Regions from separate parts of the Mangrovibacter sp. MFB070 genome, predicted to be linked through region 2. Evidence: predicted binding sites of a transcription regulator. Region 2 holds the regulator's gene; the other holds the start of a gene.
The links. Region 2 encodes sigma-54, which starts transcription at its own class of promoters, with help from an activator protein. Its sites were predicted from a motif close to GTTGGCACANNTTTCGCTNT; they were not measured.
Positions count from the first base shown of each region.

Region 1 (4,427 bases), on a different contig from region 2:
AAAAGAAACTGTTCCTGCAGAACGCCTGGTGCACTCCTTTCACAGTTACTTTTTACGCCCCGGAGACAGCAAGAAAGCCATTGTTTATGATGTTGAAGTGCTACGTGATGGCAACAGCTTTAGTGCCAGGCGCGTGTCCGCCATTCAAAATGGTAAGCCAATCTTTTATATGACTGCATCATTTCAGGCACCTGAGCCTGGTTTTGAACACCAGAAAACCATGCCAGAGGCCCCGGAACCGGAGTCACTAAAATCCGAAACGGATATCGCCAAACTGTTTGAGCATATGCTCCCGCCACTGGCTAAAGAAAAATTCTTAAGCGATAAACCGCTGGAGATCCGCCCGGTAGTGTTCCATAACCCTCTGAAAGGCCATGTGGATAAACCTGAACGCCAGGTCTGGATGCGGGCGAATGGCACAATGCCGGATGATTTACGCATTCACCAGTACTTACTGGGTTATGCGTCTGACTTTAACTTTCTGCCCACCGCGTTGCAGCCACACGGAATAGGGTTTCTGGAGCACGGAATGCAGGTTGCCACTATTGATCACTCTATGTGGTTCCACCGCCCTTTCAGCCTTAACGAGTGGTTGCTCTACAGCGTGGAAAGCACATCAGCATCCAGTGCCAGAGGTTTTGTACGCGGCGAGTTCTATACGCAGGATGGGGTTTTGGTGGCTTCAACAGTGCAGGAAGGCGTTATGCGCCAGCGGGGTTAACCCACGCTATTTATCTAAAAGCAAAAAAGAGAGACACAAGTCTCTCTTTTTTATGCCTGGCTATTACACCAGGCACTCAGCAACCAGCGGGATTATGCGTTGTAAGCATTTTCACCGTGGCTGTTAACATCCAGACCTTCACGTTCCTGATCTTCCGGAACACGCAGGCCAACAGTCATATCGGCAATTTTGTAACCAATGAAGGCAACAACGCCAGACCAGACAATGGTAATCAGCACGCTTTCCAGCTGAACCATCAGCTGATGACCCATAGTGACACCTTCTGCGAAACCAACACCACCCAGTGAAGAGGATGCGAAGATACCAGTCAGGATACAACCTACGATACCGCAAACACCGTGAACGCCGAACACATCACACGGGTCATCAACACGCAACCAGCGTTTCAGTGCAGTTACGCCCCACAGGCCAGCGATACCCGCAGCGATACCAACAATAAGCGCGCCGCCAACACCGATGTAACCACAAGCAGGCGTTACCGCAACCAGACCCGCGATAGCACCGGAGCAAGAGCCCAGCAGAGACGGTTTACCGCGAATCGCCCACTCGCCGAATACCCAGGCAAGGATAGCAGCACCCGTTGCAACAACGGTGTTCAGGAAAGCCAGGCCAGCGATTTCATTCGCTGCACTTGCAGAACCGGCGTTGAAGCCGAACCAGCCAACATACAGAATCGCTGTACCAGTGAAGACCATTGGCAGGTTATGCGGTTTGAACGCTTCTTTGCCGAAGCCAACGCGTTTGCCCATCATGTAGGCACCAACCAGGCCTGCAACAGCTGCGTTGATATGCACCACTGTACCGCCTGCGAAATCCAGCGCACCGTGGCTTGCCAGCAGACCGCCACCCCATACCATATGCGCAATCGGCACATAAGACAGGGTCATCCACACAGCAACGAAGATCAATACTGCAGAGAAACGGATACGTTCAGCCAACGCACCAACAATCAGGCCAACGGTGATACACGCGAAGGAGCCCTGGAAGGAAACGTGGATGTACTGATAGAAAGTACCCATCAGATCGGTAATTTTGATGCCTTTCAGCATGGTCCAGTCAAAGCTACCGAAGAAATTGTTACCAGTGCTGAATGCCAGGGTATAGCCATAAACCACCCACAGCACGCATACCAGTGCGAAAGTTACAGAAACCTGAGTCAGCATAGACAGCACGTTCTTGGAACGAATCAGGCCACCGTAAAACAGTGCAATCCCAGGAATCGACATGAACAGCACCAGTGCGGTGCAAATCATCATAAAAGCGTTATCTGCTTTATCAGCTACTGCTGGTGCAGCCATTGCAAGTGATGGCAACAATGCCAGCGCCCCGAGGCCAAGTTTAATGCCAAATTTACTCATTTTATCCATCCCTTTCACCATTGCCAGGAATCAGAGGGCCGCTTCGTCGGCTTCGCCCGTACGAATACGAATAACACGTTGTAATTCAGCAACGAAAATTTTGCCGTCGCCAATTTTGCCTGTGTAGGCAGCTTTACTAATTACATCAATAACTTCGTCGAGTTGATCGTCAGCAATGGCTACGTCAATTTTCACTTTTGGGAGAAAGTTAACGCTGTATTCTGCTCCGCGGTACAACTCGGCGTGCCCTTTCTGGCGACCAAAGCCTTTTACTTCAGTCACTGTCAGCCCTTGAATGCCAATAGATGAAAGCGCTTCACGGACGTCTTCCAGTTTGAATGGTTTAATTACCACGGTAACCAGCTTCATAAATCCCCTCCAGTAAGAAATCGGTAAGTGCCGCAGCGAACAGGGATTATTAAGCAATCAACGTGCCAAAAGTATAAATCAGCAACTTTCAGCGTCTTAACGAGGTGAGAGGCGGGTTAACTGAAAAGACCGGAAACAATGTTGTCGCCAGGAACATTCCTGAAAAACAAAAACGCACCTTTTTGGTGCGTTTTTATAAAAACCACTGCACCATTAGTGCAATGGGTTAAATGTTCGCCAGATAATGGTGCATCACATAACAGCGGACTCTTCGTAGCCGCTGGAGGCTAATTCTTCGCCAGCCAACTGTAACTGATACATTTGCCAGTACCGGCCACGTTTCGCCAGGAGTGCCTCGTGCCTGCCACTCTCAACCGCCTGCCCACGGTGCAGCACCAGAATGGTATCAGCCTGAGTAATAGTGGAGAGCCGGTGCGCAATCACGACCAAAGTGGTTCGCTGGCGTAGCGCACTGAGCGCATGCCCTATTGCCTGCTCGGTACCGGAATCAATATTAGCAGTCGCTTCATCCAGAATAAGTATTTCCGGGGTATCAACCAGCACCCGGGCCAGCGCCAGCAGTTGTTTTTGCCCAACCGACAACGTATTGCCCTGCTCACCTAATTGGGTATGGATACCGTCAGGCATTGAGCGCACAAGCTCAGCCAGTTGCACGGTTTCCAGCGCCTGCCAGACACGCTCTTCACTGATATCCCGCCCCAGTGTCACATTCATATATAGCGATTCGGCCATCACCACCGGGTCTTGCTGCACCATCGCCACACCTTTGCGCAGGACACTATGGCTCAGGCTCTCTAACGGGCGGCCATCGAGGCGAATCTCCCCCTGTGACAACGGGTAATAACCCATCAATAAATTTGCCAGTGTGCTCTTGCCGCTCCCGGTATGCCCTACCAAAGCGATAAAGCTTTTCGCCGGTGCCTGCAGGTTAATATCACGCAGCACATACTGGCCATCACGGTAAGCAAAAGAGAGTTCAGAAACATCAATGCGCCCGGACGCCAGTGGTTGGTTATCTGAGCCATAACGCTGCTGCTGGCAGTCCATTAACTCAAACACGCGCTCCCCGGCCACAACCGCCTGTTGCAGCATCGACTGCTGGGTTGTTAACTGAATTAAAGGCTCATTCAGCCGCCCCAGATAGCTGATAAAGGCGTACAACACCCCAACTTCAATTGCGCCATTACCGGCATAGCCGAACTGGAACAGCAGGCCGCATAGAATAAGGGCTGAAAACAGGCTCAACAAAGGGCGGAGCAGAAAACCTTCCAGCTTCAGAGTTTGCATGCGCGCGTCATAGTGCGCTTCACTGGCATCCGCCAGCTTTTTACCAAAGCGCATCTGCTGGCGAAATTGCTGGATAACGCCCATGCCATTAACCGCTTCATTAAAGCCGTCGTTGATATCCGCGAGGTAACTGCGCACCCGCCGGACAATGGGCGTACTCAGGCGTTGGTAAACCAGCATAACCACCAGCACGGCAGGGAAAATAACAATAGCTACCAGCGCCATACGCCAGTTTAGCGAGAACATCGCCACCAGCATCGCGCCAATTAACGCAGCACTGCGCAATACAGTCGCCACCACCGTGACATACAAATCGCGAATAACTTCGGTATCGTTTGTCACACGGGAGATAAGTTGACCAACAGGCTGGGTGTCAAATGCACTCACTGGCTGGCGCAACGCTGCATCCATAACATCAGTGCGCAATTGCTGCACAACCCCCACGGCCGCTTCGTTAAACAACAAGGCCTGCGTGTAATGCAGCAATGCGGCCAGCCCCTGTAGCAGAATATAAGCAGCAGCCAGCCCACAGACCATCGCCAGCGGTAGCTGTTTTTCTGCAACCAGGTGGTCAATAAAATAACTGATTAAGGCCGGGCCGCTCACTTCCGCCGCTGAAGCCACCCACAGCATAATCACCGCTTTGACAA
Region 1 covers NZ_JJMI01000025.1:428,191-432,617, forward strand. Annotated here, with positions in the region: gene tesB (acyl-CoA thioesterase II) at 1-721, shown strand, start outside; gene amtB (ammonium transporter AmtB) at 814-2,100, opposite strand; gene glnK (P-II family nitrogen regulator) at 2,131-2,469, opposite strand; gene DT73_RS14200 (SmdB family multidrug efflux ABC transporter permease/ATP-binding protein) at 2,722-4,427, opposite strand, start outside.
Region 1: the regulator sigma-54 is predicted to act here: its motif matches at 2,520-2,539, upstream of glnK (P-II family nitrogen regulator).

Region 2 (4,427 bases):
AATTACGCATTGCCTGTTCAAAAATTTCCGGAGATTCGGGCATATTGCGTACATCAATACTGACTGCCGCAGACGTTTGCCTGTCAGATAATGTGCGGGCTAAATCGGGTAGCAACACAACTGGCAGGTTATCTACACAGTAAAACCCCATATCTTCCAGAGCACGCAAGGCTACGGATTTCCCTGAACCTGAGCGGCCGCTGACAATCATCAGCACCATGAACGGTCTCTCCCCCAGTCTGAATATACCCGTTATCGGTTTGCACAGGGTGGCGATATTTATCTCTCTCATCCCTGAGAGGCACCCTGATGGCCTTCACCAGCAACCTATTACGTTGCTAACTGGCATATAAAGCCAGTGACGTCTACGGTGTTGGCCTGCTGCACTCCAAATTTTTATGGGTATCTTGTGGTGTTATTGCATGATTACTGCGCCTGAATCAGGCTCCTGCATTTCCTGCATCAGTAATAATGTTAAATAACTCTTCATCCGTTTGCGCCATACGGAGCTGACGGCAAATAGTTTTGTCAGCCAGTTTTTTGGCGACCAGCGACAATGTATGTAAGTGTGTTTTAGTTTGGTCTGCCGGAACCAGCAAAGCGAACAAGAGATCAACTGGCTGGTTATCAATGGCATCGAAAGGTATGGGTGTTTCCAGACGGATAAATACACCTACGGCACGTAATGTGTCTTCTTCCAGTTTACCGTGCGGGATAGCGATACCATTGCCAATACCGGTACTTCCCATGCGCTCACGGGTTAGTACAGCATCAAAAACCGCTTGTGACGGAAGGCCTAACTGCTTAGCCGCCAGTTCACTGACGATTTCCAGAGCACGTTTTTTGCTCTGACAATGCACGTTATTACGCGTACATTCCTGGTTCAGGACAGCGCTGAGTTGCAGCGCGGAATCATTATTCATCATAGCTCCACCTGGCACCCTCTGTGCCAGCGGCCCGCTATCCTGCGATAACGGGCCGCTGAGATTCAGGGAAATACCTGGGTCATCAATGCTGTTTCAGTTTATCTTTGTGTTTGGTTAACTGACGGGCGAGTTTATCTATCAAACCGTCAATTGCGGCATACATATCCTGGCCTTCGGCACTGGCATGCAACTCACCGCCATTTACATGAAGCGTTGCATCCGCTGTTTGAGTGACTTTTTCCACTTTCAACACAATATAGACCTGGTTGATCCTTTCGAAATACTGCTCCAGTTTGGCGAACTTTGTGTTGACGAATTCGCGCATAGCTTCAGTAATCTCGACATTCTGTCCTGTGATATTGAGTTGCATATTGTCTTCCTTATCGGTTAAGTCAAACCAATTGTTTACGCTGGTTCGACGGCGGTATGGATAAAGACTCGCGGTATTTTGCGACAGTGCGCCGCGCCACCATGATACCTTGATCAGATAACATAGAAGTCAGTTTACTATCACTAAGTGGTTTTGCCGGGTTTTCTGCGGCAATCAACTTCTTCACCAGCGCACGAATAGCCGTGGAAGAGGCTTCGCCCCCACCTTCGGTGTTCACATGGCTGGAGAAGAAATATTTCAGCTCAAAAATGCCCCGTGGGCTGTGCAGGTATTTTTGCGTGGTAACGCGCGAAATCGTTGATTCGTGCATTTCCACCGCCTGAGCAATATCTGCCAGCACCATTGGCTTCATGTATTCTTCGCCATTTTCGAAAAAAGCCTGTTGTTGCTCAACAATACACTGGCTGACTTTGAGCAGTGTTTCATTGCGGCTTTCCAGACTTTTGATTAACCATTTCGCTTCCTGCAAATTACTGCGGATGAACTGGCTGTCACTGTCATTACGCGAATTGTTGCACATAGAGGCGTAATGCTGGTTGATGGACAAGCGGGGAATACTGTCGGAATTCAGTTCGACTGTCCAGCGCCCTTTATGTTTGCGAACCAACACATCCGGAATAACGTATTCAGGCTCAGTGGTGTGAATGGACTGGCCAGGGCGAGGGTCAAGAGACAGGATCAGCACCATCGCATCTTTCAGCACATCTTCTTTAAGACGCGTGACTTTCATCAGTGTGCGGAAGTCATGGTTTGCCAGAAGATCGAGATGCCCGTTGATTATCTGCCGGGCTTCTTCAATAAAAGGTGTTTCACGGGAGAACTGTGAAAGCTGGATAAGCAAACAATCACGTAAATCACGGGCAGCAACCCCCACAGGATCAAATCGCTGTACTCGCTTGAGTACGGCCTCAATTTCATCCAGTGTGATGGTTTCGTCGCCCATGCTTTCCAGAATATCTTCAACGGGAACGGTGAGATAACCTGTTTCATCTACGGCATCGACAATCGATGTGGCAATTGCCCTGTCAGTATCAGAAAACGGAGTCAGCTCCACTTGCCACATCAGGTAATCCTGCAATGTTTGAGTCGTCTCACCCTGATAAACAGGTAGTTCATCATCAATGTAATCTGCCCCGGTTCCTGATGGTGTCCCGGCGGTATAGATTTCATCCCAGCTCGCATCCAGAGGCAGCTCTTCAGGCATGTCTTTTTGCTCAAGCGCTTCCCGGGTATCCAGCGATTCACTATCCTGGGCATCCTGAGTTTCCACTTCTTCATGAAAATCGGTTTGCTCAAGCAGCGGATTATTTTCCAGCGCTTGCTGGAGTTCTTGCTGCAGTTCCAGCGTAGACAGTTGCAACAGGCGAATGGCCTGTTGTAGCTGAGGCGTCATGGCAAGCTGTTGACTAAGCTTTAGTTGCAAACCTTGCTTCATATTCAGAGCATACTTCCTCAGGTCAATACGTTAATAATACCTGCCCTGGCAAAAAGAAAAACTCTCCTGATAAAGTGAAACGGTGACAGTGATAACGAATAGCGAACAAACCTGATACGAGGTGTCCTCACTCTTTTTTACATCCTGTCACGCTTACCCTATCAGAGTCTGAACTCTTCCCCAAGATATACCCGCTTCACATGCTCGTCTTCGAGAATTTCGCCTGGTGTACCATGGGCAATAAGGTGACCCTGGCTGACGATATAAGCCCGTTCACAAACCGCCAGTGTTTCGCGCACGTTGTGGTCGGTAATCAATACGCCCAGACCGCTGTCACGCAGATGTTCGATAATACGTTTTATGTCGATAACCGAGATGGGGTCAACCCCTGCGAAGGGTTCATCCAGCAGAATGAACTTCGGATTAGCAGCCAGTGCTCGCGCAATCTCTACACGACGGCGTTCACCACCTGACAGAGATTGCCCGAGGCTGTCGCGCAGATGTTCGATGTGAAACTCCTCCATCAACTCATTTGCCCGATCAACACGTTGTTCGCTGGAGAGGTCATCGCGAATTTGTAACACCGCCATCAGGTTATCGTACACGCTGAGACGCCGGAAAATAGATGCTTCCTGCGGCAGATAGCCAATCCCTCTGCGGGCACGGGCATGAAGCGGTAACAGGCTGATGTCTTCATCGTCAATGGTGATATTACCGGCGTCGCGTGGAACAATACCCACTACCATGTAAAACGTGGTGGTTTTCCCCGCACCGTTAGGCCCCAGCAGGCCAACGATTTCGCCAGAGTTCACAGTTAAACTGACATCTTCGACGACCCGACGCCCTTTATAGGCCTTCGCCAGGTTTTTCGCTGTAAGTGTTGCCATACTGAATTAGTTACTCTTTTTAGGGGCAGTTGCCTGGTCTTTCTTGTCCTGAAGTTGGGACGGAACCAGAACGGTCGTCACGCGTTTACCTTTGTCGCTAAACGCCTGCATTTTCTGTTCTTTCACCAGATAGGTAATTTTATCGCCAGTGATATTACTATCAAGTTGCTCCAGATAAGCTTTGCCAGTCAGAACGACAAAATCATTTTGCAGTTCATAATGCATGTGGCTGGCATGGCCTTTAACCGGCTTGCCGTTATCCTGCATTTGATAGAATGTGGCCGGGTTACCATAGCCATCAATCACTTCTTTACCTTTTTCGCCGCCAGGGCGTGTCACAACGACTTTGTCCGCGTTGATCTTGATGCTTCCCTGGGTGACAACAACATTACCGGTAAAGGTGACGATGTTACCCTGCATATCCAGAGACTGCTGATCTGATTCGATATGGATAGGCTGATCCGTATCGCCAGTTAACGCAAATGCCGGAAGGCTGGCGGCAAACAATGCACCGGCTACCAGAACGTTAAGGCTGAGTTTGTTTATTTTGAATTTCATAGGAAGTTCTAACCTTTTCAATCAGCTTGGCCGTTTTACTGCGTAAGTTGCCGCGCATTTTCAAACCACTGGAATTAAATGTGGTGCCATATAGCGTCACCAGATCATCGGAGGCAACATCCTGAGTTATCAGGTTTACCTGAGCGTTATCGGTGGTGATTTTTCGTAACTGTGAGTCAGGCGTCAGTGCATCCAACTCAACATGCCCGTAGAGATAAAGCATCCGATCA
Region 2 covers NZ_JJMI01000011.1:134,607-139,033, reverse strand. Annotated here, with positions in the region: gene rapZ (RNase adapter RapZ) at 1-220, opposite strand, end outside; gene ptsN (PTS IIA-like nitrogen regulatory protein PtsN) at 441-926, opposite strand; gene hpf (ribosome hibernation promoting factor) at 1,009-1,296, opposite strand; gene rpoN (RNA polymerase factor sigma-54) at 1,319-2,752, opposite strand; gene lptB (LPS export ABC transporter ATP-binding protein) at 2,914-3,639, opposite strand; gene lptA (lipopolysaccharide ABC transporter substrate-binding protein LptA) at 3,646-4,197, opposite strand; gene lptC (LPS export ABC transporter periplasmic protein LptC) at 4,166-4,427, opposite strand, start outside.